DNA from 3 places in the Micromonospora sp. URMC 105 genome. Region 3 is predicted to be linked to each of the others. Evidence: predicted binding sites of a transcription regulator. Region 3 holds the regulator's gene; each other region holds the start of a gene.
The links. Region 3 encodes HrcA, which represses chaperone genes, less so after heat shock. Its sites were predicted from a motif close to GGTTNGCACNCTCNNNNNGAGNGTGCNAACC; they were not measured.
Positions count from the first base shown of each region.

Region 1: a site for HrcA is predicted at 8,192-8,222, ahead of groES (co-chaperone GroES). Genes of this name have one in related genera too.
Region 2: a site for HrcA is predicted at 4,963-4,993, ahead of groL (chaperonin GroEL). Genes of this name have one in related genera too.

Region 1 covers NZ_JBPQTL010000051.1:16,035-26,268, reverse strand. Annotated here, with positions in the region: gene tsaD (tRNA (adenosine(37)-N6)-threonylcarbamoyltransferase complex transferase subunit TsaD) at 1-130, shown strand, start outside; gene ACSNN7_RS17655 (hypothetical protein) at 153-407, shown strand; gene ACSNN7_RS17650 (DUF4142 domain-containing protein) at 431-1,168, opposite strand; gene ACSNN7_RS17645 (DUF1707 SHOCT-like domain-containing protein) at 1,308-1,604, opposite strand; gene ACSNN7_RS17640 (ROK family protein) at 1,649-2,830, opposite strand; gene ACSNN7_RS17635 (sugar ABC transporter permease) at 2,850-4,109, opposite strand; gene ACSNN7_RS17630 (ATP-binding cassette domain-containing protein) at 4,106-4,930, opposite strand; gene ACSNN7_RS17625 (sugar ABC transporter substrate-binding protein) at 4,963-6,060, opposite strand; gene ybaK (Cys-tRNA(Pro) deacylase) at 6,296-6,775, opposite strand; gene ACSNN7_RS17615 (THUMP-like domain-containing protein) at 6,804-7,991, opposite strand; gene groES (co-chaperone GroES) at 8,358-8,672, shown strand; gene groL (chaperonin GroEL) at 8,743-10,234, shown strand, end outside.
Region 2 covers NZ_JBPQTL010000118.1:5,098-15,331, forward strand. Annotated here, with positions in the region: gene ACSNN7_RS25900 (S8 family serine peptidase) at 1-1,749, shown strand, start outside; gene ACSNN7_RS25905 (GNAT family N-acetyltransferase) at 1,797-2,717, shown strand; gene ACSNN7_RS25910 (hypothetical protein) at 2,840-3,082, shown strand; gene groL (chaperonin GroEL) at 3,144-4,766, opposite strand; gene ACSNN7_RS25920 (hypothetical protein) at 5,041-6,174, opposite strand; gene ACSNN7_RS25925 (cold-shock protein) at 6,281-6,484, opposite strand; gene ACSNN7_RS25930 (N-acetyltransferase family protein) at 6,708-7,229, shown strand; gene paaN (phenylacetic acid degradation protein PaaN) at 7,273-8,946, opposite strand; gene ACSNN7_RS25940 (GNAT family N-acetyltransferase) at 9,038-10,057, opposite strand.
Region 3 covers NZ_JBPQTL010000086.1:10,524-20,757, forward strand. Annotated here, with positions in the region: gene hemW (radical SAM family heme chaperone HemW) at 1-1,133, shown strand, start outside; gene ACSNN7_RS22710 (DUF4870 domain-containing protein) at 1,177-1,806, opposite strand; gene hrcA (heat-inducible transcriptional repressor HrcA) at 2,041-3,063, shown strand; gene dnaJ (molecular chaperone DnaJ) at 3,140-4,285, shown strand; gene ACSNN7_RS22725 (16S rRNA (uracil(1498)-N(3))-methyltransferase) at 4,287-5,021, shown strand; gene ppk2 (polyphosphate kinase 2) at 5,031-5,942, opposite strand; gene ACSNN7_RS22735 (SDR family NAD(P)-dependent oxidoreductase) at 6,017-6,778, opposite strand; gene ACSNN7_RS22740 (histidine triad nucleotide-binding protein) at 6,825-7,184, shown strand; gene ACSNN7_RS22745 (serine hydrolase domain-containing protein) at 7,181-8,554, shown strand; gene ACSNN7_RS22750 (PhoH family protein) at 8,747-9,805, shown strand; gene ybeY (rRNA maturation RNase YbeY) at 9,821-10,234, shown strand, end outside.

The DNA.
Region 1 (10,234 bases), on a different contig from region 3:
GAAGCTCTGCACCGACAACGGCGCCATGGTCGCGGCGCTCGGTTCGCACCTGGTCGCGGCGGGGGTGACGCCGAGCCGGCTCGACCTGCCGGCCGACTCGGCCCTGCCGCTGACCACGGTCAGCGTGTGACGGCACGAAGGGGAGGGCCGACGTGATCGTGCGGATGTGGGAGGCGCGGGCGGAGCCGTACGGCTTCGCCGACCTGATCACCTGGGTGTGTGACACCGCCCTGCCCGAGCTGGAACACGACCCGCTGCACCTGTCCAGTGAGGTCTTCTCCTCCACCGACCACCGGGTGGTGGTCATCTCCAAGTGGCGGAGCAGTCCCCAGCCGCTGCCCGAGCCGCCGGCCATGCTGGTCGCCCGGCCCCCGCACTCCTGGGACTTCACCCAGGTCGACCGCTGACGAACGGCGACGGCGCTGAAAGGTCAGCTGCGGCGCAGGATGCGCCAGGTGGAGAAGCCGCCGACGCCGAGGGCGAGCAGGAAGACCGCCCAGACGATGGTGGTGCTGACCCCGACCGACGGGGCGGGGGCGCCGGCCTTGGCGGCGGCGATCAGCGAGTCGCTCTGGGCGGGCGGCAGCGCGGCCGGCGGCATCTGCTGCCAGCGGACCAGCCCGGTGCTCTCCAGCATCGTCATGTGGTCGGTGACGAACTTGTTGGCCTCGTCGGCGAGCTTGCGGACGGTGGCGTCCCGGGTGCTGGCCCGGATCGCGCCGATCACCGGGAAGATCTTGCCGTGCGCCACCCGCAGCCGGGTGACGAAGATCTGGTCGAACTGGTTGCCGTTCGCCTCCTGCATCTCGGTCAGCCACCCCTTCTGCTCAGAGGTGGGGTCCGACGGCAGGGTGGCGCCCAGTTTGTTGGCGGCGTCGACCACCAACTGGTCGAGCACCCCGTGCTGGCGGGCGATCTCGGCGCCGATCTCCCGGACCCGGGGGGACACGCCCTTCTCGGCGGCCATCTGCCCGGCCGGCATCTCCCAGAGCCCGGCCAGCCGTACCCCGTTGAGCAGTGTCATGTCGGCGGCGTTGATCTGGTTGCCCGGTGCGGCCACGGCCGCGCCGGGCAGCAGGCCGATCCCCGCCACCAGCGCGATGAGCAGCACCGCCACCCGGTGGGTCCGGTGCCCTGGCCGACGACGTGCGGATTCCAGCGGTGCCATCCTGCGGTGCCTCCTCGGTCCGGGCCGTACGTGTCACGTCGGGCAGCGCACCCACCGGCTGCCCGTTCGTCCACTGGTACGGATCGTCGGCCGAATCAGTTCACCGCTGCTGAGCGACAACTCAGCGCCGAGATGCCGGTCAGCGGGACAGTGCCATGAAGACGCCGAGCAGCAGCAGGGTGGCCGCGGCGACCGCGAAGAGCATCAGCAGTTCCCGCCGTCCGTGCCCCGGGGTGTCGTCCGCCGGAGCCGGCGCGGGTGGCGCGGGCAGGTCACGGGTCAGGCCCGCCAGCTCAGCCAGCGTGCGCGCCGTCCAGACCGCGGCGACCCGGTCGGAGAACTCGTCCAGGGTGAGCCGCCCCGCGGCGGTGTGCCGTTGCAGGTCGGCGACCACCCGGTGCCGGTCGTCGTCGGAGGCGCGCAGCTGGACGTCCACGTGCGACAGGGTACGCAGGGCGGGGCTTCGGCGGGAGCCGCCGGTCAGCCGGCGTCCAGCGGGTCGGCGAGGAGCCGTTCGAAGGCCAGCTCCGCCGCGCCGATCAGCGCCGCGTCCTCGCCGAGGGTGGGGGTGCGCAGCCGGACGTGTTCCAGGCAGGCGGGCAGCCCCATCGAGTTGAGCCGGCTGCGGACCTGGGCGGCGGCGGCCAGGTAGAGGTCGCGCATGGTGCCGCCGAAGATGACCATCTCCGGGTTGAAGATGTTGACCAGGTTCGCCACCCCGAAACCGAGCCAGTCACCGGCCCGGCGTACCGCCGTCTGGGCGCGGGCGTCACCGCGGGCGGCGGCGTCGAAGACGGCCAGCAGCGCGTCCCGGCCCCGGGCGTCGGAGCGGCCGGCGGCCCGGAGCAGCCCGTGCTCGCCGATCTCGGTCTCCCAGCAGCCCCGGGAGCCGCACTCGCAGGGGGCACCGTCGCGGACCACCACCATGTGTCCGACCTCGCCGCCGTACCCGCCGTGGCCGGTGAGCCGCCGGCCGCCGGCGATGATGCCCGCACCGACGCCGACGTCCCCGTACAGGTAGATGACGTTGTCGCAGTTGGCGGCGACCCCCCGGGCGTGCTCGGCGAAGGCGGCCATGTCCGCCACGTTGCCCACCGTGACGGGTACGTCGATGCCCAGGTCGGCGGCGAGCGCCGCGCCGATCGGTTCGTCCACCCAGCCGGTGGCGGGGCCGAGCCGGACCAGCCCGTCGTCCCGGCGGACCATGCCGCAGACCGCCACCCCGGCACCGACGCAGTACGAGCCGGACGGCACGTGCTGGTGCATCTCCTTGAGGGCACCGGCCAGCAGCGGCGCGGTCTCCCCGGCGTCCAGGCCCCGCGGCCGGTCCAGGTCCCGGCGGTCGAGCACCGTGCCGCCGAGACCGATCCGCGCGGCCCGCAGCCGGTCCACCTCGATGCTGTACGCGTACGCGTAGACCCGCGCCGACTCGGGCCGGACGACCAGGGAGGGGCGGCCGGCGCGGCCGGTCTCCTTCGGAGTGCCCTCGCTGACCAGCCCGGCGCCGGCCAGGTCGGCGGTGAGCGCGCCGATGGTGCTGCGGTTCAGCCCGAGGGTGGTGGTGAGTTCCGCGCGGGAGGTCGCACCGTGGACGTGCACGTGCCGCAGCAGCGCCCCGAGGTTCTGCCGCCGGATCTCGTCCTGGCTGGGTCCTACCCGCATCGTCTTCGGTACTCCGTGGTCAGCGCGTACCGGTGGCGACAGAACGGCGACGCGACAGTGCGTCGACGCCCGCGGCCAGCAGCAGCACCAGTCCGGTCGAGGTGTACTTCAGGCCGGAGCTGAGGTCCAGCAGGCCCATGCCATTGATGATGACAGCCACCACCGCACCGCCGAGTACCGCGTGGATCATCCGCCCCTTGCCGCCGAAGAGGCTGGTGCCGCCGATGACCGCCGCGCCGACGGCGTAGAGCAGGACGTTGCTGCCGCCGGTGTTCGGGTCGACCGACCGGTCCTTGCTGGCGGCGATGATGCCGCCGACGGCCGCCATGCTGGAGCAGATGACGAAGGCGGAAATCTTCAGCCGGTCCACGTTGATACCGGCCCGCCGGGCGGCCTCCGGGTTGCCGCCCACCGCGTAGAGGTGCCGGCCGTACACGGTGCGGTTGAGCACGTACGTCCAGAAGACCAGCAGAGCCCCGATCAGCGGCACGACGACGGGCATCCCCCGGGTGGAGCTGATCGCCGTGTTGATGCTGCGTTCCTGGTTGAGGATCGCGACGGCGGAGCCGAGCAGCAGGGCCAGCCCGGCCACCCGGGCGGCCACCACGGCGACCGGCTCGGTGACCAGGCCCCGGCTGGCCCGGTTGCGGTGCCGGAGGAACTGCACCACGCCGTACCCGGTGACGGCGACGGCGGCCAGCAGCCACCCGATGGCGGGCGGCACGAAGTTGTTCTCGATCGCGATGATCACCTTGTCGTCGATCGAGATGTTGGTGCCCTCCTTCATCAGGAGCAGCACGATGCCCTGGAAGGCGAGGAAACCGGCCAGACTGACCAGGAAGGACGGGATGCCGACCTTGGCGACCAGGACGCCGATGGTCAGGCCGATGAGGACCCCGGTGGCGATCGCGGCGAGGACCGCCACGTACCAGGGGTAGCCGAGCACGCTGACCACGTTGGCCAGCACGGTGGCGCAGACGCCGCTGGCGAAGCCGGCGGAGAGGTCGATCTCGCCGAGCAGCAGGACGAAGATCAGGCCCATCGCGATCACGGTGACCGCGGCGCCCTGGGTGAACAGGTTGGCGAAGTTCGCTGCCGAGAAGAAGACCGGCCGGACGGTCGCGAAGGCCAGGCAGAGCACGGTGAGGCCGATGACGGCCGGCAGCGAACCGAGGTCGCCCCCGCGTACCCGGGCGACGTAGTCGCGGACGTGGTCGCCGACGGTCGGCGTCCGGGTGCCGGTGGTGAGCCCGTCCCGCGACGGGAGGGTGGTGGTCATCGGACTGCTCCCGGGGTCAGGTGGGCCGGTTCGCTGCCGTCGCGCGAGCGGGCCGCGTCCGGCTCGGCACCCAGGCCGAGGTGGCGGGAGCGGCCGGTGGTGATCAGCTCGACGACCTGCGAGTGGGTGATGTCGGTGGTCTTCACCTGGGCGACCATCTGGCCGAGGTAGAGCGCGGCGATCCGGTCGGAGATGGCGAAGACGTCGTTCATGTTGTGCGAGATGAGCACCACGGCCAGGCCGTTGTCCGCCAGCCGGCGGACTATCTCGAGAACCTGGGTGGTCTGCGCGAGGCCGAGCGCGGCGGTCGGCTCGTCGAGGATGACCAGCCGGCTGTTCCAGAGCACGGCCTTGGCGATGGCGACGGTCTGCCGCTGCCCGCCGGAGAGGCTGGAGACGTGCTGGCGCAGCGACTTGAGGTTGCGTACGCCCAGCCCGGCGAGCGTCTCGCTGGCCATCTGCTCCATCGTGGGTTCGTCGAGCGCGATCCCGCGGCGCTTCTCGCGCCCCAGGAACATGTTCTGCACGATGTCGAGGTTGTCGCAGAGGGCGAGGTCCTGGTAGACGACGTCGATGCCGAGCGCGGCGGCGTCCCGGGGGCTGCTGATGGTGACCGGACGGCCCTCGAAGAGGAACTCGCCGGCGTCCGTCGGGTGGATGCCGCTGATGCACTTGACCAGGGTCGACTTCCCGGCGCCGTTGTCGCCGACCAGTGCGGTCACCTCGCCCGGGTACACGGAGAGGGCGACGTCGCGCAGGACCTGCACGGGACCGAAGCTCTTGTCGATCCCGCTCACTTCCAGCAGGGGGGTCGCGGACACGGGGTTCTCCTTTGCGCGTCGGCAGGATGCCGTCAGTTGACGCCGGCGGCGGCGCAGAGCTTGGCGTATCCCCCGGAGCAGACCTCGTCCTTGGTGACGAAGCCGTCGGCGATCACGTCCTTGACGTCGTCGGCGTAGATGGCCTTGGGGGTGAGCAGGATGGCGTCCACGGCCCGGCCGGTCTCCGGGTCCCGAACGGTCTGGCCGGTCTCCTTGCGTTCCCCGTTGGCGAGCGCGATGGCCAGGTCGGAGGCGGCCTTCGCCTCTTCCTTGATCGCCTTGTAGACGGTCATGCACTGGTCGCCGGCGAGGATGTTGCGCAGGCCCTGGGCGGTGGCGTCCTGGCCGGTCACCGGGATCCTGCCGTTGAGCTTGTTCTTCTTCAGCACCGAGATGGCCGCGTTGCCGAGGCCGTCGTTGGCCGCGAGGACGCCGTCGATCCGGCCCTCGGTCTGGGTGAGCATCTGCTCGAAGATGACTCCGGCCTGGGGGTTGTTCCAGTCCGGCACCCACTGGTCGGGGCCCTTGTCGAAGTCGCCGGCGTCGAAGCGGGGCTTGAGGACCGAGTCTGCGCCGCTCTTGAACAGGGTGGCGTTGTTGTCGGTGGGTGAGCCGTTGAGGAAGGCGACGACCGGCTTCCGGGCGCCCTTCTCCTCCAGGCACTTGGCCAGGCCCTGGCCCTGGAGCTTGCCCACCGCCTCGTTGTCGAAGCTGACGTAGTACTCCGCGGAGCCGCCGAGGGTGAGCCGGTCGTAGTCGATGGTGGCGATGCCCTGCGAGCGTGCCTTCTCCAGCACCGCCTTGCCGGTGCCGGAATCGAGATTGACGATCATCAGAACGGTGGCGCCACTGGTGATCATCTGTTCCGCGATGTTGGAGAACTGGCTCTTGTCGCCCTGCGCGTTCTGGATGTCGGAGTCGATTCCCGCGGCGTCGAACGCCTCCTTGAGGAATCTGCGGTCCGCGCCCTCCCACCGGGCGGAGGTCCTGCTGTCGGGCAGGATCACGCCGATCTTCGGCTTCCTGGCGCCACCGGCCGCGCTGTCGTTGGTGAGCTGGTCGCCGCAGCCGGTCACGCCGTTGCCGACCAGCAGGCCGGCGACGGTGAGTGCGAGGAGGCCCTTGCGCATCTGCACGGGTCCTTTCGGGGTGGGGGATGACCGCTGGTTTGTTGTGAGCGGCAACGTATTGCCAGCCTGTCGGCGGCGCAAGACTGCCGAGCTCACGAGTGTGTCGGACGGCCGTAACGATCCCGTAACGCGGGAAAATGGGGAAATCGACCTCCGCTCGGATCCGCTTCGCGGACCGCTCGCTCCGGCGGCACGGAACTGTTTCCCGCGGCCGCGCCGGGTCGGCTGAAACTGATCAGTGCGCGGCGAGGGGAGCGGTGCCGGCGTCGGTCAGCGCGACCAGATCGGCCGGGGCCAGTTGGAGCTGGAGGCCACGACGGCCGGCCGAGACGTAGACGGTGTCGTACGCCAGCGCCGAGGAGTCCAGCACCGTGGGCAGCCGCTTGCGCTGGCCGAGCGGGCTGATGCCGCCCCGGACGTAACCGGTGGCCCGCTCGGCGGCCGCCCGGTCGGCCAGCGTCGCGCGTTTGCCGCCGACGGCCGCGGCGAGCGCCTTGAGGTCCAGTTCGCCGGTGACCGGGACGACGGCCACCGTCAGCGCCCCGTCCACCTCGGTGACCAGCGACTTGAACACCCGCTCGGGCGGCACCCCGAGCGCCTCGGCGACCAGGGCGCCGTAGTTCGGCGCGTCGGGGGAGACCTCGTACGGGTGGGTGCTGTGCCGGATCTTCCGCTTCGTCAGCAGCGCCGTTGCCGGAGTGCCCTGTCCCGCCATGCCGGTCACGCTAACCCGGCGGACGGCGTCAGTTCGCCACGGGCCGGCAGAGGAGCACCGTCGGCGCCGCCGCGACCCGGGTGAGCACCAGGCTCGCCGCCGCGTCGCCGGCCAGCCTCAGGTCGCGGCGCAGCTTCTCCGGCTCCAGCGCCGAGCCGCGCTTGAGGATCTCGACCCGGCCCACCCGGCGCTCCCGCAGCAGCGCGCGCAGCCGCTTGAGGGAGAACGGCAGCACGTCGGTGACCTCCAGGCAGCGGGCGAACGGGGTGGCGGCCGGGGTGTCCGCGTACAGGTAGGCGATGCTCGGGTCGGCGATCGTGGCGCCGAGCGCGTCGGCCAGTTCGGCGACCAGATGCGCGCGGACCACCGCCGGGTCCGGGTCGTACAGGAAGCGGCGGGTCGGGCCGACCGCCGCCTCCGCCGCGCCCGATCCGGTGAGCCGGTGCGCGACGTCGCCGCGCAGCACGGTGGCCCGGCGGGGCACCTCGGCCAGCCGCCCGCACCAGAGCGCCGCCTCGACCAGGTCGCCGTCCGCGCTCACCCACTCCGCCTCGGCCCCGGCCGGGATCAGCGCGTGGTCGATGCCGGGGGCCACCTTCACCACCGTGTACGGCACCCGCTCGGCCAGACTGGTGACGAAGTCCCAGGGCGGGGAGTAGGAGTTCGGGTCGAAGATCCGCCGGCCGGTGCCCGCCCGGCGTCGTGCCGGGTCGCAGAACACCCCGTCGACCCGGGTCACGTCGAACGCCGTCGCGTCGCCGCACTCCACCGTGAACTGCCCGGCCAGCCCGGCCGCCTCGGCGTTCGCGGCGGCCATCGCGGCGGTCACCGGGTCGGCCTCGACCCCGTACACCCGGATGCCGGCCCGGGCGGCGGCCAGTGCGTCGGCGCCGAGGCCGCACCCGAGGTCGGCGAGGGTGCGCACACCGGCGGCGCGCAGCCGCGCGGCCCGCCGGTCCGCGACCGGCCGGCGGGTGGCCTGCTCCAGCCCGGCCCGGGTGAATAGCATGCCCGCGGCCTCCGGCCCGAACTTGCCGACCGCCCGGCGGCGCAGCTCGGCCTGGGTCAGCGCGGCGGCGGCCAACCCGGCCGGCACCCCGGCGGAGCGCAGCGCGGCGGCCGAGGCCAGCGGGTCGCCGCCGGCCAGCTCGGCCGCCGCCGCGAGCGCGGCCGACCCCTCGGGGGTACGCAGCGCGGCGAGCTGGTCGATGTCCACGCGCCCATTCTCCCGACCCGACCAGCGCCCACCCCTGCGCCCCCGGCTCACCGGCCAGCTCGGTCGCCCGGCTTTGCGGCGTGTCGGGGTGTCCCGGCGCCGGCATGCCCCGACACGCCGCAAACGGAGTTGACCATGGCCGTTCGGCGGCGACGCGCTGGCACTCTCCTTGACGGAGTGCTAGCCGAGGAATAACCTGCGATTAGCACTCTCACCCTGAGGGTGCCAGCTCCCGGGCCATCCGGCGCGGGCGCTGAACGCCAGGCGGACCGGCACCCGCGACGACGGCCCCGCCCGGTGGCATGTGGCAGATTGACGCTGGTCGGCCCCGGTCGACCGGCAACGAAACCAGTACCCCAGGAGGGTATGCCCGTGACTACCGCGACCAAGGTTGCGATCAAGCCGCTCGAGGACCGCATCGTGGTCCAGGCGAACGAGGCCGAGACCACCACCGCCTCGGGCATCGTGATCCCCGACACCGCCAAGGAGAAGCCGCAGGAGGGCACCGTCCTCGCTGTCGGCCCGGGCCGGATCGACGACAAGGGCAACCGCGTGCCGCTCGACGTCAAGGTCGGCGACACCGTTCTCTACTCGAAGTACGGCGGCACCGAGGTCAAGTACGCCGGCGAGGAGTACCTGGTGCTCTCCGCCCGCGACGTCCTCGCGGTCATCGAGAAGTAAGCAACCGATCAGTGTCGCTGCCCCGGTCCGGCTCGCCGGGCCGGGGCAGCGGCGCTTCGAAGGGACATTCATGGCGAAGATCCTGAGCTTCTCGGACGACGCCCGGCACCTGCTCGAGCACGGTGTCAACGCCCTCGCGGACGCGGTCAAGGTCACCCTCGGCCCGCGCGGGCGCAACGTCGTCCTGGACAAGAAATTCGGTGCGCCCACGATCACCAACGATGGCGTGACCATCGCCAAGGAGATCGAGCTCACCAACCCGTACGAGAACCTCGGCGCGCAGCTGGTCAAGGAGGTGGCGACCAAGACCAACGACGTCGCCGGCGACGGGACCACCACCGCGACCGTGCTGGCCCAGGCCATGGTCCGTGAGGGCCTGCGCAACGTGACCGCCGGGGCCAACCCGTCCGGTCTCAAGCGGGGCATCGACGCGGCGGCCGCCAAGGTCTCCGAGGCGCTGCTCGACCGGGCCGTCGAGGTCTCCAGCAAGGAGTCGGTCGCGCACGTCGCGACGATCTCCGCGCAGGACGCCACCATCGGCGAGCTGATCGCCGAGGCGATGGAGAAGGTCGGCCGCGACGGTGTGATCACCGTCGAGGAGGGCTCCGCGCTCACCACCGAGCTCGAGGTGACCGAGGGCCTGCAGTTCGACAAGGGCTTCATCTCCCCGAACTTCGTCACCGACGCGGAGTCGCAGGAGTCGGTCCTGGAGGACCCGTACATCCTCATCACCACGCAGAAGATCTCGGCGATCGAGGAGCTGCTGCCGCTGCTGGAGAAGGTCCTCCAGAACAACAAGCCGCTGCTGATCATCGCGGAGGACGTCGAGGGCCAGGCGCTGTCGACCCTGGTGGTCAACTCGATCCGCAAGACCCTCAAGGTCTGCGCGGTGAAGGCCCCCGGCTTCGGCGACCGCCGCAAGGCGATGCTCCAGGACATGGCGATCCTGACCGGCGCCGAGCTGGTCGCCCCGGAGCTGGGCTACAAGCTCGACCAGGTCGGCCTGGAGGTGCTCGGCACCGCCCGGCGCGTCGTGGTCGACAAGGAGAACACCACCGTCGTCGACGGTGGCGGGCAGTCCTCCGAGGTCGCCGACCGGGTCGCGCAGATCCGCAAGGAGATCGAGGCCTCGGACTCCGAGTGGGACCGGGAGAAGCTGGCCGAGCGGCTGGCGAAGCTCTCCGGTGGCATCGCGGTCATCAAGGTGGGCGCGGCGACCGAGGTCGAGATGAAGGAGCGCAAGCACCGCATCGAGGACGCCATCGCCGCGACCAAGGCCGCCGTCGAGGAGGGCACGGTGCCCGGTGGTGGCGCCGCGCTGGCGCAGATCCTGCCGGTGCTCGCCGACGACCTGGGCCTCACCGGCGACGAGAAGACCGGTGTGTCGATCGTCCGCAAGGCGCTGGTCGAGCCGCTGCGCTGGATCGCCCAGAACGCCGGCCACGACGGCTACGTCGTGGTGCAGAAGGTCGCCGGCAAGGAGTGGGGCAACGGCCTCGACGCCGCCACCGGCGAGTACGTCGACCTGGTGAAGTCCGGCATCATCGACCCGGTGAAGGTGA
Region 2 (10,234 bases), on a different contig from region 3:
CTGGCCGGCGGCCTGGCCGGCGGGGTGACCCTGCTGCTGCTGGCCGCCGGTACCGGGCACTCCGGCGCCCAACTGCCCGCGCTGCTCGGCGTGCCGCCGGTCGGCTTCACGCTGGCCGCCCTGTACGCGGCGAGCCGCCGGACCGGCAGCCGAGCCACCGGGCCGGTCGGCTGGCTGGTCGGCCTCGCGCTCTTCGGCCCGCTCGCCTTCGCCGACCCGGAGGAGGTCTCAGTCCTGCTCGCCACCAGCCGCGACGTGCCGTTCTGGGTGGCCGCCGCGGCGGTCGCCGGGCTGGCCGTCGCGGTCCTGCTCGCGGTCGGGTACGGCGTCCTGCTCGCCCGGCCCCGGGGGGTCACGCCGAGCCGGCGGGTGGCCGCGTCCGCCGCCGGGGTGCTGCTGGCCGCGGTCGCCCTGGTCCACGTGGTGCCGGGGCAGCCCGGGCTGCACGGTGAGCGGCTGCTGGTGGTGCTGCGCGAGCAGGCCGACCTCTCCGGCGTCCCGGCCGGCGCGCCGGGCCGGGCGGGGCGGGACGCGCGGGCCGCCGAGGTGTACCGTCGGCTGACCGCCACCGCCGAGCGGACCCAGGGCGGTCTGCGCCGGGACCTGTCCCGGCTGGGCCTGAGCCCGACCCCCTACTACCTGGTCAACGCGATCGAGACCGACGGCGGACCGGCGGTCCGGGCCTGGCTGTCCGGCCGCCCCGAGGTGTCCCGCGTGCTGGTCAGCCAGCGGGTACGTCCGCTGCCCGCCCCGGCCCCGACCACCTCCGGCACCGCGTCGGCCCCCGCCGGCCCGGACTGGAACATCCGGATGCTCGGCGCCGACCGGGTCTGGTCGGAGCTGGGCGTGACCGGTTCCGGGGTGGTGGTCGGCAGCTCGGACTCGGGCGTCGACGGCCGCCACCCGGCCCTGGCCGACGGCTTCCGGGGTGGCGACGACTCCTGGTACGACCCGTGGGACGACACCCGCGTCCCGAACGACACCGGTGGGCACGGCACCCACACGGTGGGCAGCGCGGTGGGCCGCAACGGCGTCGGGGTGGCCCCGGGCGCGCGCTGGGTGGGCTGCGTCAACCTCGACCGCAATCTCGGCAACCCCGCGCACTACCTGGATTGTCTTCAGTTCATGCTGGCCCCGTTCCCGTCCGGCGGGGACCCGTTCACCGAGGGCCGGCCGGAGCGGGCCCCGGACGTGCTGACCAACTCGTGGGGCTGCCCGCCGGTCGAGGGCTGCGACACCCGGGTGCTGCGGCCGGCCGCCGACGCCCTGGCCGCCGCCGGGATCCTCGTGGTGGCCGCGGCCGGCAACACCGGCCCGTACTGCGGCTCCATCGCCGACCCGCCCGCGCCGTACCCGGACGTGCTGACCGTCGGCGCGGTGGACCGGAACCGCCGGGTGACCCTCTTCTCCAGCCGCGGGCCGGCCCCGGGCGGCGCGGCCAAGCCGGACGTGGTCGCCCCGGGCGCGGGCGTGCTGTCGGCCATGCCGGGCGGCGGCTACGCCACCCTGGACGGCACCTCGATGGCGACGCCGCAGGTGGCGGGCGTGGTGGCGCTGATGTGGTCGGCGAATCCGGCGCTCGTCGGCGACCTGGAGCGCACCCGCCGCATCCTGCGGGAGACGGCGAAGCCGGCGCAGGCCAGTTACCGCTCCCGGGCGCCCGGGGACGCCTGCGGCGGGGACGCGAACATCACCGGCGCCGGCCTCGTCGACGCGTACGCGGCGGTGCAGGCGGCCCGGAGGAGCTGAACGGGGCCTTGCGCCGACCCGTGGTGGTTGATCTAGGGTCGGCCACCATGGAGTTCACCCTCGCCGACCTGCCCGCCGACCGCCTCCCCGCCGTCGTCGCGCTCTGCGGCCGCGCGCTCGACCTGCCCGAGGACGCCGCCGAGGCGGAGTCCGTGGTGACCGCCCTCTGGCCCCGCGCGGCGGCGGACCGGACGGTGCTGGCGCTCGGCGCGTACGCGGGGGACGAGCTGATCGGGGTGCTGATCGGGTCGCTCTCGGCGGCGGAGGAGCGACTCGGGCACGTCGACCTGCTCGCGGTGGCGCCGCAGCGGCGTCGCCGGGGTGTCGGCCGGGCGCTGGTCGCCGAGGCGGAGCGGCGCCTCGCCGGTCTCGGCGCTACCGAGCTGCTGCTGGCCGGCAACCCGCCCTACTACGCCTGGCCGGGCGTCGACGTGCGGTACACCCCGGCGGTCTGCCTGGCGCTGGCGCTCGGCTACCGGCAGGACCGTACGGCGTGGAACATGACCGCCGACCTGTCGTACGACGGGTCGCCGGCGCTGCGCACGACGGAGCCGGCCGAGGCGCGGCTGGCTGCCCAGGGCGTGTCGGTACGCCGGGCGGAGCCGGCGGACCTGCCGGCGCTGGCCGCCTTCGCCCGGTCCACCTTCGGCGGCGCCTGGGACGGCGAGCTGGCCGGTTCGGTCGGCCGGGACGGCGCGGGCTGCCACCTCGCGGAGCGGGACGGGGAGATCCTCGGCTTCGCGGCCTGGGGATCGTCGCGGCCGAGCTGGTTCGGGCCGATGGGCACCGCGCCGGCGGCGGAGGGCTCGGGCATCGGCGGGGTGCTGCTGCGCCGCTGCCTGCGCGACCAGCACGCGGCCGGGATCGGTGCGGCGCAGATCGGCTGGGTCGGGCCGGTGCCGTTCTACTCGGGCAGCGCGGGTGCGCGGATCGAGCGGGTCTTCTTCCTGTATCGCCGGACGCTCTGACGGGCCCGGCCGGGAACCTGCACACATAGACAATCCGGCAAATAGGATATAGATCCTGATAATGCCATTCGCCCACATGGGTGATCGGCGGCCCCTACCGTTTCCGGTAGAGGAGGCGGCCGATGACCACGGACGACGAACAGACCGACGACGCGGTGCCCCGCACCTGGGCCCCGGTCGGCGACCCGCCCATCCAGGTGCCGTTCGACCGGCGGGACTTCGGCGACGCCGAGCAGCTCGCCGAGATGACCGGCGCGGACGAGCCGGAGGCCGACGAGCCGGTGACCGTGGTGGACGAGCCCGTCGCCGTACGACCGCCGTACGACCGGGCGCAGAAGCGGCGTAACCAGCGCAGCCTGCCCTGAGCAGACGGAAAGGGGCGGACCGCTCGCGCGGCCCGCCCCTTTCGGCGTTGTGGAGCTGGACTCAGAAGTCCATGTCCCCGCCACCCGGACCAGCCGGGGCGGCCGGGGTCTTCTCCGGCTTGTCCGCCACGACGGCCTCGGTGGTGAGGAAGAGCGCCGCGATCGACGAGGCGTTCTGCAGCGCCGAGCGGGTCACCTTGGCCGGGTCGATGATGCCCGCGGCCAGCAGGTCGACGTACTCGCCGTTGGCGGCGTTCAGGCCGTGACCCGCGTCGAGGTTACGGACCTTCTCCACCACGACGCCGCCCTCGAGGCCGGCGTTGACGGCGATCTGCCGCAGCGGGGCGTCCAGCGCGATCCGGACGATCTGCGCACCGGTCGCCTCGTCGCCGGTCAGGTCCAGCTTGTCGAAGGCGGTCTTGCCGGCCTGCACCAGCGCGACGCCACCACCCGGGACGATGCCCTCCTCGACGGCCGCCTTCGCGTTGCGAACGGCGTCCTCGATGCGGTGCTTGCGCTCCTTGAGCTCGACCTCGGTGGCCGCGCCGACCTTGATCACCGCAACCCCGCCGGCCAGCTTGGCCAGGCGCTCCTGCAGCTTCTCACGGTCGTAGTCGGAGTCGCTCTTGTCGATCTCGGCCCGGATCTGGTTGACCCGGCCCTGGATCTGCTCGGCGTCGCCGGCACCGTCGACGATGGTGGTCTCGTCCTTGGTCACCACGACCTTGCGGGCGCGGCCCAGCATGTCGACGCTGACGGCGTCGAGCTTGAGGCCGACCTCCTCGCTGATGACCTGGCCACCGGTGAGGATGGCGATGTCGGTCAGCATGGCCTTGCGGCGGTCACCGAAGCCCGGCGCCTTGACGGCGACCGACTTGAAGGTGCCCCGGACCTTGTTGACCACCAGGGTGGCCAGGGCCTCGCCCTCCAGGTCCTCGGCGATGATCAGCAGCGGCTTGCCGCCCTGCATGACCTTCTCCAGGATCGGGAGCAGGTCCTTCACCGACGAGATCTTGCTGTTGACGATCAGGATGTACGGGTCGTCGAAGACGGCCTCCATACGCTCCGGGTCGGTCATGAAGTAGGCCGAGATGTAGCCCTTGTCGAAGCGCATACCCTCGGTGAGCTCGAGCTCCAGGCCGAAGGTGTTGCTCTCCTCGACGGTGATGACGCCTTCCTTGCCGACCTTGTCCATCGCCTCGGCGATGATCTCGCCGACGGTGCTGTCACCGGCGGAGATGGAGGCGGTGGAGGCGATCTGCTCCTTGGTCTCGACGTCCTTGGCGAGCTTCGACAGCTCCTCCGAGACGCTGGCCACGGCAGCCTCGATGCCCCGCTTCAGGGCCATCGGGTTGGCGCCGGCGGCCACGTTGCGCAGGCCCTCGCGGACCAGGGCCTGGGCCAGGACGGTCGCCGTCGTCGTGCCGTCACCGGCGACGTCGTCGGTCTTCTTGGCGACCTCCTTGACCAGCTCGGCGCCGATCTTCTCGTAGGGGTCCTCGAGCTCGATCTCCTTGGCGATGCTCACACCATCGTTGGTGATGGTGGGGGCACCCCACTTCTTCTCGAGCACGACGTTGCGGCCCTTGGGGCCGAGCGTCACCTTCACGGCGTCGGCGAGCTGGTTCATGCCCCGCTCGAGGCCGCGGCGCGCCTCTTCGTCGAACGCGATCATCTTGGCCATACGGCGTTGTCCTCCTGGACACTCACGGGCCACCCGAGTGTTGTGCCCCGGATGGGCCGCCTGGTGTACGCACCTTGGGACGTCGCCACCTGGCGACGACGACGTCCTTCGGCCGGGCCGGATAGCCCGCGACGACCGGCCATGTGCCGCACAGCGTCTTGGAACGCCGCTGCGGCCGTGGCCCTACCGTCCCGACCATTGGCACTCACCATACGCGAGTGCCAATGACTTGTTTAGCACTCTCCCCTGCCGAGTGCAAGCACGCCCGGGCCGGTCAGCCGAGTTCCGCCGCCAGTCGCGCGGCGTTCACCGGGGCCTCGTAGGCCCGCTGCTCCGCGTACGTCACGATCAGCCCGACCAGCTGGACCAGGTAGACCGGGACGACCAGCGTGGCGGTCACCGCGACCACCACGACCGCACCCACCGCGGTGCCCGGCGCGGCGAACGGGTCGGTGCCCAGCGCCGCGGTGCCGATTAACTCCAGCACCGCGCCGAACAACGTGCCGGCGACGACCACCGCCACCACCAGCGCGACCCGGGCGGGCACCATGCCGAGCCGGCTGCGGAAGAGGCGGAAGGAGCGCCCGATCGGGTTCTGCCGCTCGAAAAGATAGACCGGACCGGCCAGGGCCAGCGCGAAGGCGAGGTAGACGCCGGGTATCACGCAGAAGCAGAACCCGAGCGTGACCAGCAGGCCGATCAGCAGGGTCCAGCCGTACAACCCGGGGGACCGGCGCAGGCCGTACCGCAGCGCGCCGCCCAGGTCGGCCGGCTCACCGGCCGCCTGACGGGTGACCACCCACGTGCCGGCCGCCCAGCCCACCGCCTGCACCAGGTACAGGAGCAGGGCGGCGACCAGCGTCACGCCGCCGAAGGTGAGGAAGTCGCCCAGGAAACCCGCCGGCAGCGAGCCGTCGGCCGGCAGCGGCTCCTCCTCCGGACCCAGCCCGAGGGTGGCGATCGAGAGGACGGCGGCGGGGAGGGCCTGGGTGAGCAGCATGATCGGCACCAGCGTGCGCCAGCCGCGGCGCAGCGCCCCGCCGCACCGGGCGAACCAGCCGCCGATGCCGGCACCCGGCGGGTTCACCAGCGGGTCGGCCGGGTCCCATCCGCCCTGGGCGGGCCATCCGTACGGCGGCGGGTACCCGGGGTAGGGCGGGAAGCCGGCGTACGGGCCGGCGCCGGGCGGCCACCCACCGGTGGGCGGGAAGACCCAGCCCGGGGGTTGAGCGGCGGCCGGATCCCCCGGCGAGGGCGCGCCGGGCTGGCCCGGTGCGGCCGGCTGGCTCGGTGCGGCCGGCTGGCTCGGTGCGGCCGGCTGGCCCGGTGCGGTCGGACCCCCGGGACCGGGCTCGGGCGAGCCCTCAGGACGGGACTCGGGCGGAACCGACGGGGACTGGTCGGACATGGGCGGCTCCTCAGCGACGGCTGGAACGGCTCATGATCTTCCCTGGCACCCGCCCACACCGCTGCCCCGCCCTCGGGCGGCGGCCCCGGCCGGACCGGGCGTCGGCTCAGGCGATGACGCGGACCCGCTCGGCCTGGGGGCCCTTCTGGCCCTGGGCGATCTCGAACTCCACCCGCTGCCCGTCGTCCAGCGCCTTGTAGCCGTCCATCTCGATGGCGGAGAAGTGGACGAAGACGTCCTGGCCGCCGTCGACGGCGATGAAGCCGTAGCCCTTCTCGGCGTTGAACCACTTCACGGTGCCCTGTGCCACGGTGCACTTCCTCACTCTGCGCGGCGTTCCACGACCCCGGAGGCCGGCGGACCGGCACCGGAGGACCACCGCTTCGGCGATCGGTGAACGCCGTTGAATCGGTGACCGAAATCGCACGCTACACGAGGCGTGACGGCGGCGCACGACCCTAAATCGGGCATATTCCGGCGCCCCGGCGACCGCCCCACCCATCGGCGGTGGTCGCTGCGGTATGCATGCGGACATGACACCTGCTCCGGCCCGGCCGCGCGCCACCGTCCGCCGGGTACGCCCCGAGGACGCCGCCCGGATGCGGGCCCTGCGGCTGGAGATGCTCGCGGACGCGCCGCTGGCGTTCCTGGAGACCGTCGCCCAGGCCGCCGCCCGCCCGCACGCCGACTACGCCGCCCGGATCGCGTACGTCTCCCGGGGCGACCACACCGCCCAGTTCGTCGCCGATCCCGGTGGCCGGCTGGTCGGCCACGCCGGCGGCACCGCCGCCCCGGACGAACCCGGCCTCACCGTCGTCTACGCCGTCTACGTCACCCCGGCCTGGCGGGGCAGCGGGCTGCTCGCCGACCTGATCGAGGGGGTCGCTGCCTGGTCGCGCGCCTGCGGTCGCCCCGAGCTGATGCTGGAGGTGGTGGTCGGCAACCACCGTGCCTACCGCGCCTACCGGCGGCTGGGCTTCACCGACACCGGGGTACGCGTGCCGCACCCCACCGTGCCCGCCCTGCGCGAACTCCAGATGCGCCGCCCCGCCTGACCCGTCCGGGAATCGGGCGGGGCGGCACACCCGGCTGAAGAACTCAGACGTGCCGACGGCTCTGCACGATGCGGAACCGGTTCGCCACGTACGCCCCGTCGGTCAGCGCGGCGTTGGCGGCCGGGTTGGCGCCGCTGCCGTGGAAGTCCGAGAAGGCGGCCGACTGGTTCACGAAGACCCCGCCGGTCAGGTTGCAGGACAGGTGCACGCCCACGTCGACCGCGGCGGCCTCGGCGGCGTCCAGGACCGTCTCGTCGGTGGAGTAGACGGCGGCGGTCAGCGCGCCCTTCTCCCCCACCGTCGCGCGCATGATCTCCAGGCTGTGCGCGGTGGAGTCGGTGGCGATGACGAAGGAGATCGGCCCGAACCACTCACGGCCGTAGGTCGCGGTGTCGTCGGCGGCCAGCTTCACGATGGCCGGCGTCCGCACCACCGCGTCGGGCAGCGCCGGGTGCTCGACGGTACGGGACTCCAGCACCGGCTCGCCGACCTTGGTCACCTCGTCGAGCCGCTCCAGCACCCCGTCGTTGACGATGGCGCCGGTCAGCTCGACCCCGCGCGCCGGGTCGGCGGTGAGCTTGCCGACCGCGCCGGCGATCCCGGCGGCCACCTCGTCGAAGCTCTTGTGCCCCTGGTCGGTCTCGATGCCGCCGGAGGGGATGAGGATGTTCTGCGAGGTGGTGCACATCTGGCCGCTGTACAGGGTCAGCGTGAAGCCCAGGTTGCGGCACATGCCGGCGAAGTCGTCCGTGGAGTCGACGACCACCGTGTTCAGGCCGGCCTTCTCGGTGTAGACGGCCGCCTGCCGGGCGTTCGCCTCCAGCCAGTCGCCGTACTCCGTGGAACCGGTGAAGTCGACGATCTTCACGGCGGGGTGCAGCGCCAGGGTGGAGGCGAGCTTCTCCCCCGGCCCCTCGGCGGCGAGCAGCACCAGGTTGGGGTCGAAGCCGGCCTCGGCCAGCACCTCGCGGGCGTACTTCACGGTGATGGCCAGCGGCAGCACCGCGCGCGGGTGCGGCTTGACGACCACCGGGTTGCCGGTGACCAGCGAGGCGAAGAGCCCCGGGTAGGAGTTCCAGGTGGGGAACGTGTTGCAGCCGATCACCAGGGCCACGCCCCGGGGCACCACGTGGAACGTCTTGGTCATCCGCAGCGGGTCGCCCTTGCCGGCCGCCTTCTCCCAGCCGGCCGTCCCCGGGTGCCGGGTCATCTCGGCGTACGCGTAGGCGATCGCCTCCAGCGCGCGGTCCAGCGCGTGCGCGCCACCGGCCTGGAAGGCCATCACGAACGCCTGGCCGCTGGTGAACTGCACCGCGTTGGCCAGCTCGAAGATGTGCTTGTGCAGCCGGTCGAGGATCTCCAGGCAGACGCCCGCGCGGACCTGCGGGCCGGCGTCGCGCCAGGCCGACAGGGCTGCGGAAGCGGCGGCCACCAGCTCGTCGGCACCGGCGTGCGGGTAGCGCACGTTCAGCTCCAGCCCGAACGGGCTGGTCTCGGTGGCGACCCGGTCGCCGGAGCCGGGCTGGTCGAGGGGGAAGTCGCCGTTCAGGTACGCCTCGAAGGCGGCCTTACCGTCGGCGGCGGCGGTCTCGCCGTACACGCGGGGGCTGGGTGACTCGGGATAGGCGGACCAGTATCCCCGCTCCGTGATGGCGGTCAGCGCACGGTTCAGGGTGTCGGCGTGCCTGTCGTACAGGGGGTGCGGGGTCTCCGTCATGCCCGCCATCATGCAACAGGTGGGCCCCAGATCAGTAGAGCAGTGTCACAAGTGGGATCGTCACCCGCCACTCGGTCCCGCCGCCCGGACCTCAGAGCGTGAGCTGCCACTCCGTCAACTCGTCGACGGGCCGGAAGCCGAGCTGCTCGTTGATCCGGATCATGTGCCCGTTCTCCGCCGCGTTGAAGGTGTCGATCACGCGCAGCGCCGGCTCGTGCGCCAGGACGTGGCGGAGGTTCTCGATCTTCGTCAGCAGTCCGAGCCGGCGGCCGCGGTGCGCCGGGTCGACGATGGTGCTCTGCTGCCACGCGTGCCAGTCGGCGCTGGCGCCGAGGCTGAGCATGCTCCAGGCGACCAGCCGGCCGGAGGCCTCGTCGACCGCCCCGACGTGGTAGCGGCGGCTGCCCCGCAGGTCGAGCGCCCGCTCGGTGCCCCGAATCCGGTCCGCGTCGACCCGCTCCTGCTCCCACTGCAGGTCGCCGAGGGGCGTGTCGGTCATCATCCGGCCCTCCAGGTAGGCGACGTCGTGGACGTACTCCTCGGGGGTGCCCTGTCGCCAGCGGACCGGGCGGTAGCCCGCGGCGGCGCTGCGCGCGCCGGCCAGCAGGGTGTCCACCGCGGCCCGGTCGAGGGCGGTGGTGTCCAGCCGGCGGCGTACCTCCGTCAGGGCGGGGCGGGCGCCGGCCGCGGCGGCGAAGGCGCTCCCGGCGCTGTCGCGCGCCGGGCCGCCGGGCAGGGCCGAGACGACCTCGCCGACCACGCGCTTGCGCCCTGCGTCGCGCAGCAGCCGCACCCCGTGCTCGTGCAGCGCCCGGCCGACGCCCTGCCGCCGGTACGCGGGATGCACCACCAGCTCGGCGGCGGCGTTGTCGGTGTTGTCCAGTTGCGGCAGATCGAGGCGGAGCCAGCCGGCCGGCACCCCGTCGAGCCGGGCCAGCGCCCAGTGGACGACGAGACCCGGCATCGGGTGCCGGACCAGGGCCTCGAAGCGCCGCCGGCAGTACGGCGGGAGGTCCGGCACGTCCGCGTCGTTGGCCGCCGCGCCGATTTGGTACGCCGCGTCGACAGCGGTCTGGTCGTCCGGCTCGACCGGCGTGATGGAGATGCCCATGCGGTGAGCCTGCGGCCCGAACAGCGAGCGGGCCAGCGAATTTCTCGCTGGCCCGCTCGGACGTTGGTCGGGAGGGACGTCCGCACAACGCCTCCGGCGTTGGGTCGTAAGAACTGAAAGTCTCCGGCGAATCGCCCTCCCGCACGGAGCATCTTGCGCCGTCCGGTTCCTGCCGTC
Region 3 (10,234 bases):
GCGTGTACGTCCACGTGCCGTTCTGCGCCAGTCGCTGCGGTTACTGCGACTTCAACACCTACACCGCGGCCGAACTCGGCGGCGGCGCCGACCGGGAGTCGTACGCCGACACCGTGCTGGCCGAGCTGGCGCTGGCCGCCCGTGTCCTCGGTGACACCCCGCCGCCGCGGGTGGACACGGTGTTCGTCGGCGGTGGCACGCCGACCCTGCTCCCCGCCGACGACCTGGCCCGCATCCTGGAGGGCATCGACCGCACCTGGGGCCTGGCCGCCGGCGCCGAGGTGACCACCGAGGCCAACCCCGAGTCGGTCACGCCGGAGTCGCTGCGGACACTGCGGGCGGCCGGCTACACCCGGATCTCGCTGGGCATGCAGTCCGCCGCCCCGGGCGTGCTGGCGATCCTCGACCGCAAGCACAGCGCCGGCCGGGCCACCGCCGCCGCCGCGGAGGCGCGCGACGCCGGGTTCGACCACGTCAACCTGGACCTGATCTACGGCACGCCGGGGGAGAGCGCGGAGGACTTCGCCGCCTCCCTCGACCAGGTGGTCGCCGCCGGGGTGGACCACGTCAGCGCGTACGCCCTGATCGTGGAGGACGGCACCCGGCTGGCCGCCCGGATGCGGCGCGGCGAGCTGCCGTACCCGTCGGACGACGTGGCGGCGGACCGCTACCTGGCCGCGGAGGCCGCCCTCGGCGCGGCCGGTTTCTCCTGGTACGAGGTCTCCAACTGGGCCCGCTCCGAGGCGGCCCGGTGCCGGCACAACCTGCTCTACTGGACCGGCGCGGACTGGTGGGGCCTCGGCCCGGGGGCGCACAGCCACGTCGGCGGGGTGCGCTGGTGGAACGTCAAGCACCCCACCGCGTACGCGAAGCGGCTGGCCGCGGGGGAGTCGCCCGGTTTGGCCCGGGAGGTGCTGACCGCGGGCGAGGCGCACATGGAGGACGTGATGCTCCGGCTGCGGCTCGCCTCCGGCCTGCCGCTGGCGGCGCTCGACCCCGCGGGCCGGGTGGCGGCCGGGCGGGCGCTGGCCGACGGCCTGCTGGACCCGGCCGCGCACGCGGCGGGGCGGGCGGTGCTCACCCTGCGCGGGCGGCTGCTGGCCGACGCCGTGGTCCGCGACCTGCTGCCCTGACCCGGCGCGACCCGGCCGGCCCGGGTGGGCCGGCCGGGAGCGGTCACTTCTTGAAGGCGTAGCTCATCGGGTAGCGGTAGACGACACCCTCGGTGGCCTTCACGCCGCCGATGATGCCGAAGATGATCGGCACCAGGGCGGTCAGCATCGGGATGAAGAAGAGCACCCCGCAGGTCACGATGGCCAGCACGAAGCCGATCACGTTCGCGATCGCCCAGGTGGCCTGGAAGTTCAGCGCGGACGTGGCGTGCGCCTGCACGGTCGGGGACTGCTGACCCTTGGCGGAGAGCGCGATCAGCGGCGCCACCCAGCCGAGCAGGCTGCCGCCGACGATCACGCCGACCGGGCCGCCGAAGTGCGCGATCAGCGACCAGGTCTTGTCGTCGTTGGTGGCGTAGCCGCCGCCCGGGGCGCCGTAGCCGCCGGCGGGAGCGCCGTACGCGCCGGCGGTCGGATAGCCGACGCCCGGTGCGGAGTAGCCGCCCGGCGGCGGGTAGCCGCCCGGTTGGTCACCGGTGGGCGGCGGATAGCCACCGGGCGGGGGATAGCCGCCCGCCCCCGGTGCCCCGGACAGTGGTGCGGTGGGCGGCTCGTACGACGAGCCGGAGGGGGCGGTCGGGTCCGGGCGGTCGCCGGGGTCCCCCGCTCCGAAAGGGCGAGGCGGTTCAGTCATGCACGTCACGGTAGGGGCTGCCGGCAAGCTCCCACCAGAGCGACATCGCCTGCGATGTCCGAATGATCGGCCCGGGCGCGCTGTCCGGGTGGCGGGGCGCACCGGTGGTCCGTCGCTGATCATCGCGTCAGCGGGGCCGCCGACGTAGACTGGCACTCGCTACAGTCGAGTGCCAGTGCGCTCGCCCGGGGCGCCTCAGTCGCTCCGGGCCGACGTGCGTCAGGAGGTGGGGAGATGGGTCTCGACGACCGCAAGCTCGCCGTGCTGCGCGCGATCGTCGAGGACTACGTCGCCACGCAGGAGCCGGTCGGCAGCAAGGCCCTGGTCGAACGGCACCAGCTCGGGGTCTCCCCGGCGACGGTGCGCAACGACATGGCCGTGCTGGAGGAGGAGGGCTACATCCGGCAGCCGCACACCAGTGCCGGCCGGGTGCCCACCGACCGCGGCTACCGCCTCTTCGTCGACCGGCTGTCCCGGGTCAAGCCGCTGAGCCCGGCCGAGCGCCGGGCCATCGAGCGCTTCCTGGTCGGCGCCGTCGACCTGGACGACGTGGTGCACCGCACCGTCCGGCTGCTGGCCCAGCTCACCCGGCAGGTCGCCGTGGTGCAGTACCCGTCGCTCGCCCGCTCCTCGGTGCGCCACCTGGAGCTGGTGCCGATCTCCACCACCCGCCTGATGCTGGTGATGATCGCCGACACCGGCCGGGTCGAGCAGCGGCTGGTGGAGCTGCCCGCGCCGGTCCCCGCCGACCACGTCACCGACCTGCGCCGGCTGGTCAACGAGAAGCTGGTCGGCAGCCGGCTGTCGGAGACCCCGCCGCTGGTGCAGGCGCTGGTCGACGAGTCCGCGCCGCACCTGCGCGGGGCGATGACCACGCTCTCCTCGGTGCTGCTGGAGACGCTGGTGGAACGGCACGAGGAGCGCATCGCGCTGGCCGGCACCGCCAACCTGACCCGGGGCGGCCTGCTCGACTTCCAGGGCTCGCTGCGCCCGATCCTCGAAGCCCTCGAGGAGGAGGTCGTGCTGCTCAAGCTCATCGGCGAGACCGAGCCGAGCACCACCCGGGTGCTGATCGGCGACGAGAACGAGGTCGACAACCTGCGGGCCGCCTCGGTGGTCAGCACCGGGTACGGCCCGGGCGCGACCATCGTGGGTGGCCTGGGCGTGCTCGGGCCCACCCGGATGGACTACCCCGGCACCATCGCCACGGTGAGGGCCGTGGCACGCTACGTGGGCGAGCTGCTGGCCCAGAACTGACCCAAGGCAGGGGCCGGCGGCCGGCTCCGGCCGACGACCGGCGCAACGCGAGACGAACATGAGGACACCGAACGCAGTGGCCAGGGACTACTACGGCATTCTCGGCGTGAGCCGGGAAGCCTCCGACGACGAGATCAAGCGCGCCTACCGCAAGCTGGCGCGGCAGTTCCACCCGGACGTCAATCCGGACCCGGAGGCACAGGAGAAGTTCAAGGACATCAACGCCGCGTACGAGGTCCTCTCGGACGACCGGAAACGGCAGATCGTCGACCTCGGTGGCGACCCGCTCGCCCCCGGTGGCGGCGGCGCCGGCGGGCCGGGTGGTCCGGGCGGCACCGGTCCGTTCGTCGGCTTCCAGGACATCATGGACGCGTTCTTCGGCGGCGCGGCGGGCGGTGCCCGGGGGCCGCGACCCCGCACCCGGCCGGGCGCCGACGCGATCCTCCGGCTGGAGCTGGACCTGCACGAGACCGCGTTCGGGGTCGAGGCGCCGATCACGGTCGACACCGCCGTGCTCTGCACCACCTGCTCCGGCGCCGGCACCGCCGCCGGCACCCACCTGGCCACCTGCGAGGCGTGCGGTGGCCGGGGCGAGGTGCAGTCGGTGCAGCGCACCTTCCTCGGCCAGGTGGTCTCCGCCCGCCCGTGCACCGTCTGCCAGGGCTACGGCACCACCATCCCGCACCCCTGCCCCACCTGCGCCGGTGACGGCCGGGTCCGCACCCGCCGCTCGCTGACCGTCAAGATCCCCGCCGGGGTCGAGGACGGCATGCGGATTCGGCTGGCCCAGCAGGGCGAGGTGGGCCCGGGTGGCGGCACCGCCGGCGACCTCTACGTGGAGATCCACGAGCGGCCGCACGACGTGTACTCCCGCAAGGGCGACGACCTGCACTGCCGGGTCACCGTCCCGATGACCGCCGCCGCGCTCGGCACCCGGCTGACCATCAAGACGCTGGACAGCGAGGAGACGGTCGACGTCAAGGCCGGCACCCAGCCGGGCAGCACGCTGCGGCTGCGCGCGCGGGGCGTACCGCACCTGCGCGGCACCGGCCGGGGTGACCTCTACGTCCACCTCGACGTGCGTACCCCGACGAAGCTCGACGCCGACCAGGAGAAGATGCTGCGCGACTTCGCCAAGACCCGGGGCGAGGAGGTCGCCGAGCTGACCAAGCAGGGCGGCTTCTTCTCCCGGATGCGCGACGCGTTCAACGGGCACGCCTGACGTGTCCGCGCCGCTGTTCCTGGTCGAGGCGCTGCCCACCGGCGACACGATGACGCTGGACGGCCCGGAGGGCCACCACGCGGCCACCGTGCAGCGGCTGCGCGTCGGCGAGGAACTGCTGCTCGCCGACGGGCGGGGCGGCACGGCGACCGCGGTGGTCGCCGCCGTCGGCCGGGGCACCCTCGACGTGACGGTCACCTCCCGCGGGTACGCCGACGCGGCCGTGCCCCGGGTCGTGGTGGTGCAGGGCATCGCCAAGGGCGACCGGGGCGAGCTGGCCGTGCAGGCGATGACCGAGGTCGGGGTCGACGAGATCGTGCCGTGGGCGGCGTCCCGCTCGGTGACCCAGTGGCGCGGCGACCGGGGCGTACGGGCCCGGGACAAGTGGGTCGCCACCGCCCGGGAGGCGGCCAAGCAGGCCCGCCGCCCCTGGCTGCCGGTGGTGGCCGGCGCCCCGGACGAGTCCACCGCCACCGTGGCCCGGCGGATCGCCGGGGCGGCTGCCGCCTTCGTGCTGCACGAGGAGGCCGACGATCGGCTGACCACCGCCGAGCTGCCCGACACCGGCGAGGTCGTGCTGGTGGTCGGCCCGGAGGGCGGCATCGCCCCGGCCGAGCTGACCGCCTTCGCCGACGCCGGTGCCCGCCCGGTCCGGCTCGGCCCGTCGGTGCTGCGCACCTCCACGGCCGGCGTGGCCGCGCTGAGCGTGCTGGCGACCCGCCTCGGCCGCTGGTAGCCGGGGCGGTCAGGGGCGGGGGAAGACCGGGACCGGCTCCTCCTCCTGCCGCAGGTCCAGCCCGGCCGAGCCGATGATCAGCGGGTCGGGCGTGCCGACCACCTCCGGGTCCTTGCCCGCGTAGTCGAAGCGGTGCAGCACGTGCCGCATCGCGGCCAGCCGGGCGCGCTTCTTGTCGTTGCTCTTCACCACCGTCCACGGCGCGTCGGCGGTGTCGGTCCAGAAGAACATCGCCTCCTTGGCCTCGGTGTACTCGTCCCACCGGTCCAGCGAGGCGAGGTCCATCGACGAGAGCTTCCACTGCCGTACCGGGTCGACCTGCCGGACCACGAACCGGGTGCGCTGCTCGTTGCGGGAGACCGAGAACCAGAACTTGACCAGCCGGATGCCGGAGCGGACCAGCATCCGTTCCAGCTCGGGGGCCTGCCGCAGGAACTCCAGGTACTCCTTGCGGCTGCAGAAGCCCATCACCCGCTCCACCCCGGCCCGGTTGTACCAGGACCGGTCGAAGAGCACGATCTCGCCGGCCGCCGGCAGGTGCGCCAGCCAGCGCTGGAAGTACCACTGGGTGGCCTCCCGCTCGTCGGGCTTGGTCAGGGCGACCACCTGCGCGCCGCGCGGGTTGAGGTGTTCCATGAAGCGCTTGATGGTGCCGCCCTTGCCGGCCGCGTCCCGGCCCTCGAAGAGGATCACCAGCCGCTCGCCGGACTCCTTCACCCAGTCCTGGAGCTTGAGCAGCTCGATCTGGAGCAGTCGCTTGTGGTGGTCGTACTCCTCGCGGGACATCCGCTCGTCGTACGGGTAGTCCTCACGCCAGGTCTCCACCGGGCTGCCGTCCGGGCGCAGCAGCACCGGATCGTCGTCGTGCCCGGCGTCCACCCGGTAGTCGGCGGAGAGGTCCAGCAACGCGGTGTCGGCCATGCCGCAGACCATTACCCCGCCGCGCGGTGGGCAAGCCGTCCGGCGGGTGACGGTCCGGTGACATCCGGCCCGCGTCAGGTACGCAGGTAGGACGCGCCGTTGAGGTCGACGATGGTGCCGGAGGCCCACTGCGCCTCCGGGCTGGCCAGCCAGTGCACGGCGGCGGCGATCTCCTCGGGGCGGGCCACCCGGCCGAACGGGCTCTGCGCCCGGATCGCGTCACCCCGCTCGCCGGTCAGGTGCCCGGCGGTCATGTCGGTCTCCACGAATCCCGGCGCGACCGTGGCGACCGCGATGCCGTACGGCGCGAGCGCGACGGCGAGCGACTGCCCCAGCGCGTTCAGCCCGGCCTTGCTGGCGCCGTAGGCGGGCTGCTCCGGCTCGCCCCGGAACGCGCCCCGCGAGGAGACGTTCACCACCCGGCCACCGCGCTCGCGCATGTGCTGGGCGGCGCACCAGGTGACGTTGGCGGCCCCGGTCAGGTTGGTCTCCAGCACCGACCGCCACTGCCGCTGCCACTGCTCGTACGAGGCGCCGAAGACCGGGTGCGGGGCGTCCCGCTCGCCGTACACGCCGGCGTTGTTGACCAGCACGTCGAGCCCGCCGAGCCGGGCGGCGGCCTCGTCCACCATCGCCCGTACCGCCGCCGGGTCGGTGAGGTCCGCGCGGAGGACCACGTGGCCGTCGCCGGGGAGTTCGGCGCGGACCGCCTCGGCCGGCCCGGCCGAGTCGCGGTGGTGGATCGCCACCCGGGCCCCGCCCGCCGCGAACGCCCGCGCCACCGCCCGGCCGATGCCGCGCGAGGCCCCCGTCACCAGTACCGCCCGTCCAGTCACGCCGGACATCATGCCCGAGCCGCGCGGCACGCCTTACCATGCCCCGATGGGATCCGACTGCCTGTTCTGCCGCATCGTCGCCGGGGAGATCCCGGCCACCATCGTCCGGGAGACCGACACCACCCTCGCCTTCCGCGACATCGGCCCGAAGGCGCCGGTGCACGTGCTGATCATTCCGAAGGAGCACTACGCCGACGTGGCGATGCTCGGCCAGGGCGACCCGGCGCTCGCCGGTGAGCTGCTCGCCACGGCGGCGGCGGTGGCGGAGGACGAGGGGCTGCTCGGTGACGGCTTCCGGCTGATGTTCAACACCGGCACCTACGGCGGCCAGGAGGTCTTCCACGTGCACGCGCACCTGCTCGGCGGCGCGCCTCTCGGCCCGATGCTGGCCCGGGACGTCGCGTGACCGCTGCGCCCGACCGGCTGGCCCGGATGGTGCGCCAGGTGCAGGCGCAGGCCCGGGTGCCGGCCATCGCGGCGGCCCTGCACCGCGCCGACCGGCCGCTGTGGACCTGCGAGGTCGGCGGCACCGGCACCGACGCCGGCCTCGACGTGGACACCCGGTTCCGGATCGGCTCGGTGACCAAGACCTTCACCTCGGTGCTGGTGATGCAGTGCCGCGACGACGGCCTGCTCGACCTGGACGACCCGATCGGCCGTCACCTGGCGCTGCCCGCGCACGGTGAGCTGACCGTACGCCGGCTGCTGTCGCACACCGCCGGCCTGCAACGCGAGCCGTACGGCGACGTCTGGGACACGCTGCGCGCTCCCGGGGCGGACGAGCTGGTCGCCGAGCTGGCCCGGGCCGAGCGGGTGCTGCCGGCCGGGCGCCGCTACCACTACTCCAATCTCGGCATGGCGCTGCTCGGCCGGCTGGTCGGCGAGCTGCGCGGCGGCTCCTGGGCCGAGGTGCTCACCGAGCGGGTGCTGACCCCGCTGGGGCTGGCGGCCACCTCGGTCACGCCGGGGCCGCGGGCGGCGACCGGGTTCCTGGTCGACGCGTACTCCGACGAGGCGCACCCGGAGCCGCCGACCGACTTCGGCGCGATCGGTCCGGCCGCCCAGCTCTGGAGCACCGCCACCGACATGGCCCGCTGGGCGGCCTTCCTGGCCGACCCGGTGGCGCTGGACCCGGCCGGCGCGGTGCTCGCCCCGGCCTCGCTGGACGAGATGCGCTGGCCGCTGACCACCACCGACGAGACGCTCTGGGCGGCCGGGTTCGGGCTGGGCCTGATCCTGGTCCCGTACCCGGACCGGGTGGTGCACGTCGGGCACGACGGCGCGATGCCGGGCTTCCTGGCCGCGGTCTACGGCCGGCGCGGCGGCGACGGCACGGCCGGTGCGATGGGCTGCGCGGTGCTCGGCTCCTCGGGCACGGCGGCGCAGCTCTTCGAGCTGCCGCACCGGCTGCTCGCCGCGTCCGCCGAGCACGACCCGGCGGACATCGCGCCGTGGCGGCCGGGCGAGCCCGCCCCGGGCCCGCTGCGCGGGGTGCTGGGCCGCTGGTGGGGCGAGGGCTTCGAGTACGTCTTCAGCTGGCACGACGGCGCGCTGCGCGCCCGGGGCGCGGACGACCCGGCGGGGAAGCCTCCGGCGGTCTTCGCGCCGCTGCCGGACTTCCCGGACGTCTTCCGGACGGTCGCCGGGCGGGAGGTCGGCGAGCTGCTGCGGCTGACCCGGGACGAGCACGGCACCGTGCTCCGGTTGCACTGGGCCACCTACCGCTTCACCCGCCACCAGGAGACCTTCGACCGGTACGACTTCCGCGCCGGCTGACCGAGGCCCGGGTGCGTGGTCCGGGCGCCGTCGCGAGGTCTCGCCCGGCCACGCATCCGCCGCCGGCGGACGGAAATGAGCGCGGTGCCGCCGCTGTTGAACGGATACGATGGGGGTAACGTCCGCACGCCGTGCCAGCAGGGCCGGCGCCGAGATCGGAAGCAGGTGGCACAGGGCCCGACGGCCCGACCTATGACCGGCACCCCACCTCCCGGCCCGCCCCGGGTGCAGACCAGGATCACAGTTCCCGATTCCAAGATCATGGTCAACCTGCTCGGCGCGGGCGACGAGATCCTGCGCCTCGTCGAGCGCTCGGTCGACAGCGACGTGCACGTGCGCGGCAACGAGATCACCATCACCGGCGCGCCCGCGGACAACGCCCTCGCCGAGCGCCTCTTCAGCGAGCTGCTCGAACTGATCGAGAAAGGCGAGACCCTGACCACTGACGCTGTCCGGCGTACCGTCGGCATGCTCGAGCAGGGCGGCGCGGAGCGGCCCGCCGAGGTCCTCACCCTCAACATCCTCTCCCGGCGCGGGCGCACCATCCGCCCCAAGACGCTCGGGCAGAAGCGCTACGTCGACGCGATCGACGCGCACACCATCGTCTTCGGCATCGGCCCCGCCGGCACCGGCAAGACCTACCTCGCCATGGCGAAGGCCGTCCAGGCGCTCCAGGCGAAGCAGGTCAACCGGATCATCCTGACCCGGCCGGCGGTCGAGGCGGGGGAGCGGCTGGGCTTCCTGCCCGGCACCCTCAACGAGAAGATCGACCCCTACCTGCGCCCGCTCTACGACGCGCTGCACGACATGCTCGACCCGGAGTCCATCCCCAAGCTGATGGCCGCGGGCACGATCGAGGTCGCGCCGCTGGCGTACATGCGGGGCCGTACGCTCAACGACGCGTTCATCATCCTCGACGAGGCGCAGAACACCACGCCCGAGCAGATGAAGATGTTCCTCACCCGGCTCGGCTTCAACTCCAAGATCGTGGTGACCGGTGACGTCACCCAGGTCGACCTCCCCGGCGGCACGACCAGCGGTCTGCGGGTGGTCCGGGACATCCTGGAGAACGTCGAGGACGTGCACTTCGCCCCGCTCTCCAGCTCGGACGTGGTCCGGCACAAGCTGGTCGGGGAGATCGTGGACGCGTACGCCCGCTGGGACGCCGAGCGGGAGAACCAGCAGGCGCAGAGCGTGCACGCCGTGCCCGGGCGGACCGCCCAGGGCGGCCGGGCCGGCCGGCGCCGCTAACTCAGAGGAAGACAGTTGTCCATCGAGATCGCCAACGAGTCCGGTGTCGACGTCGACACCGACGCCGTGCTCGCCGTCGCCCGGCACGCCCTCGACGAGATGGGGGTCAACCCCCTCGCCGAGCTCTCCGTGCTGCTGGTCGACATCGACTACATGACCGAGCTGAACCACCGCTGGATGGGCGGGGACGGGCCGACCGACGTGCTCGCCTTCCCGATGGACGAGGGCAGCGTCGACCACGGCCCGGGCGAGAGCGCCCCGGCCGGCGGCGAGCCCGCCCTGCTCGGTGACATCGTGCTCTGCCCGGAGGTGGCGGCCAAGCAGGCCGTCACCGCCAACCACACCACCGCCGACGAGCTGCACCTGCTCACCGTGCACGGGGTGCTGCACCTGCTCGGGTACGACCACGCCGAGCCGGAGGAGGAGCGC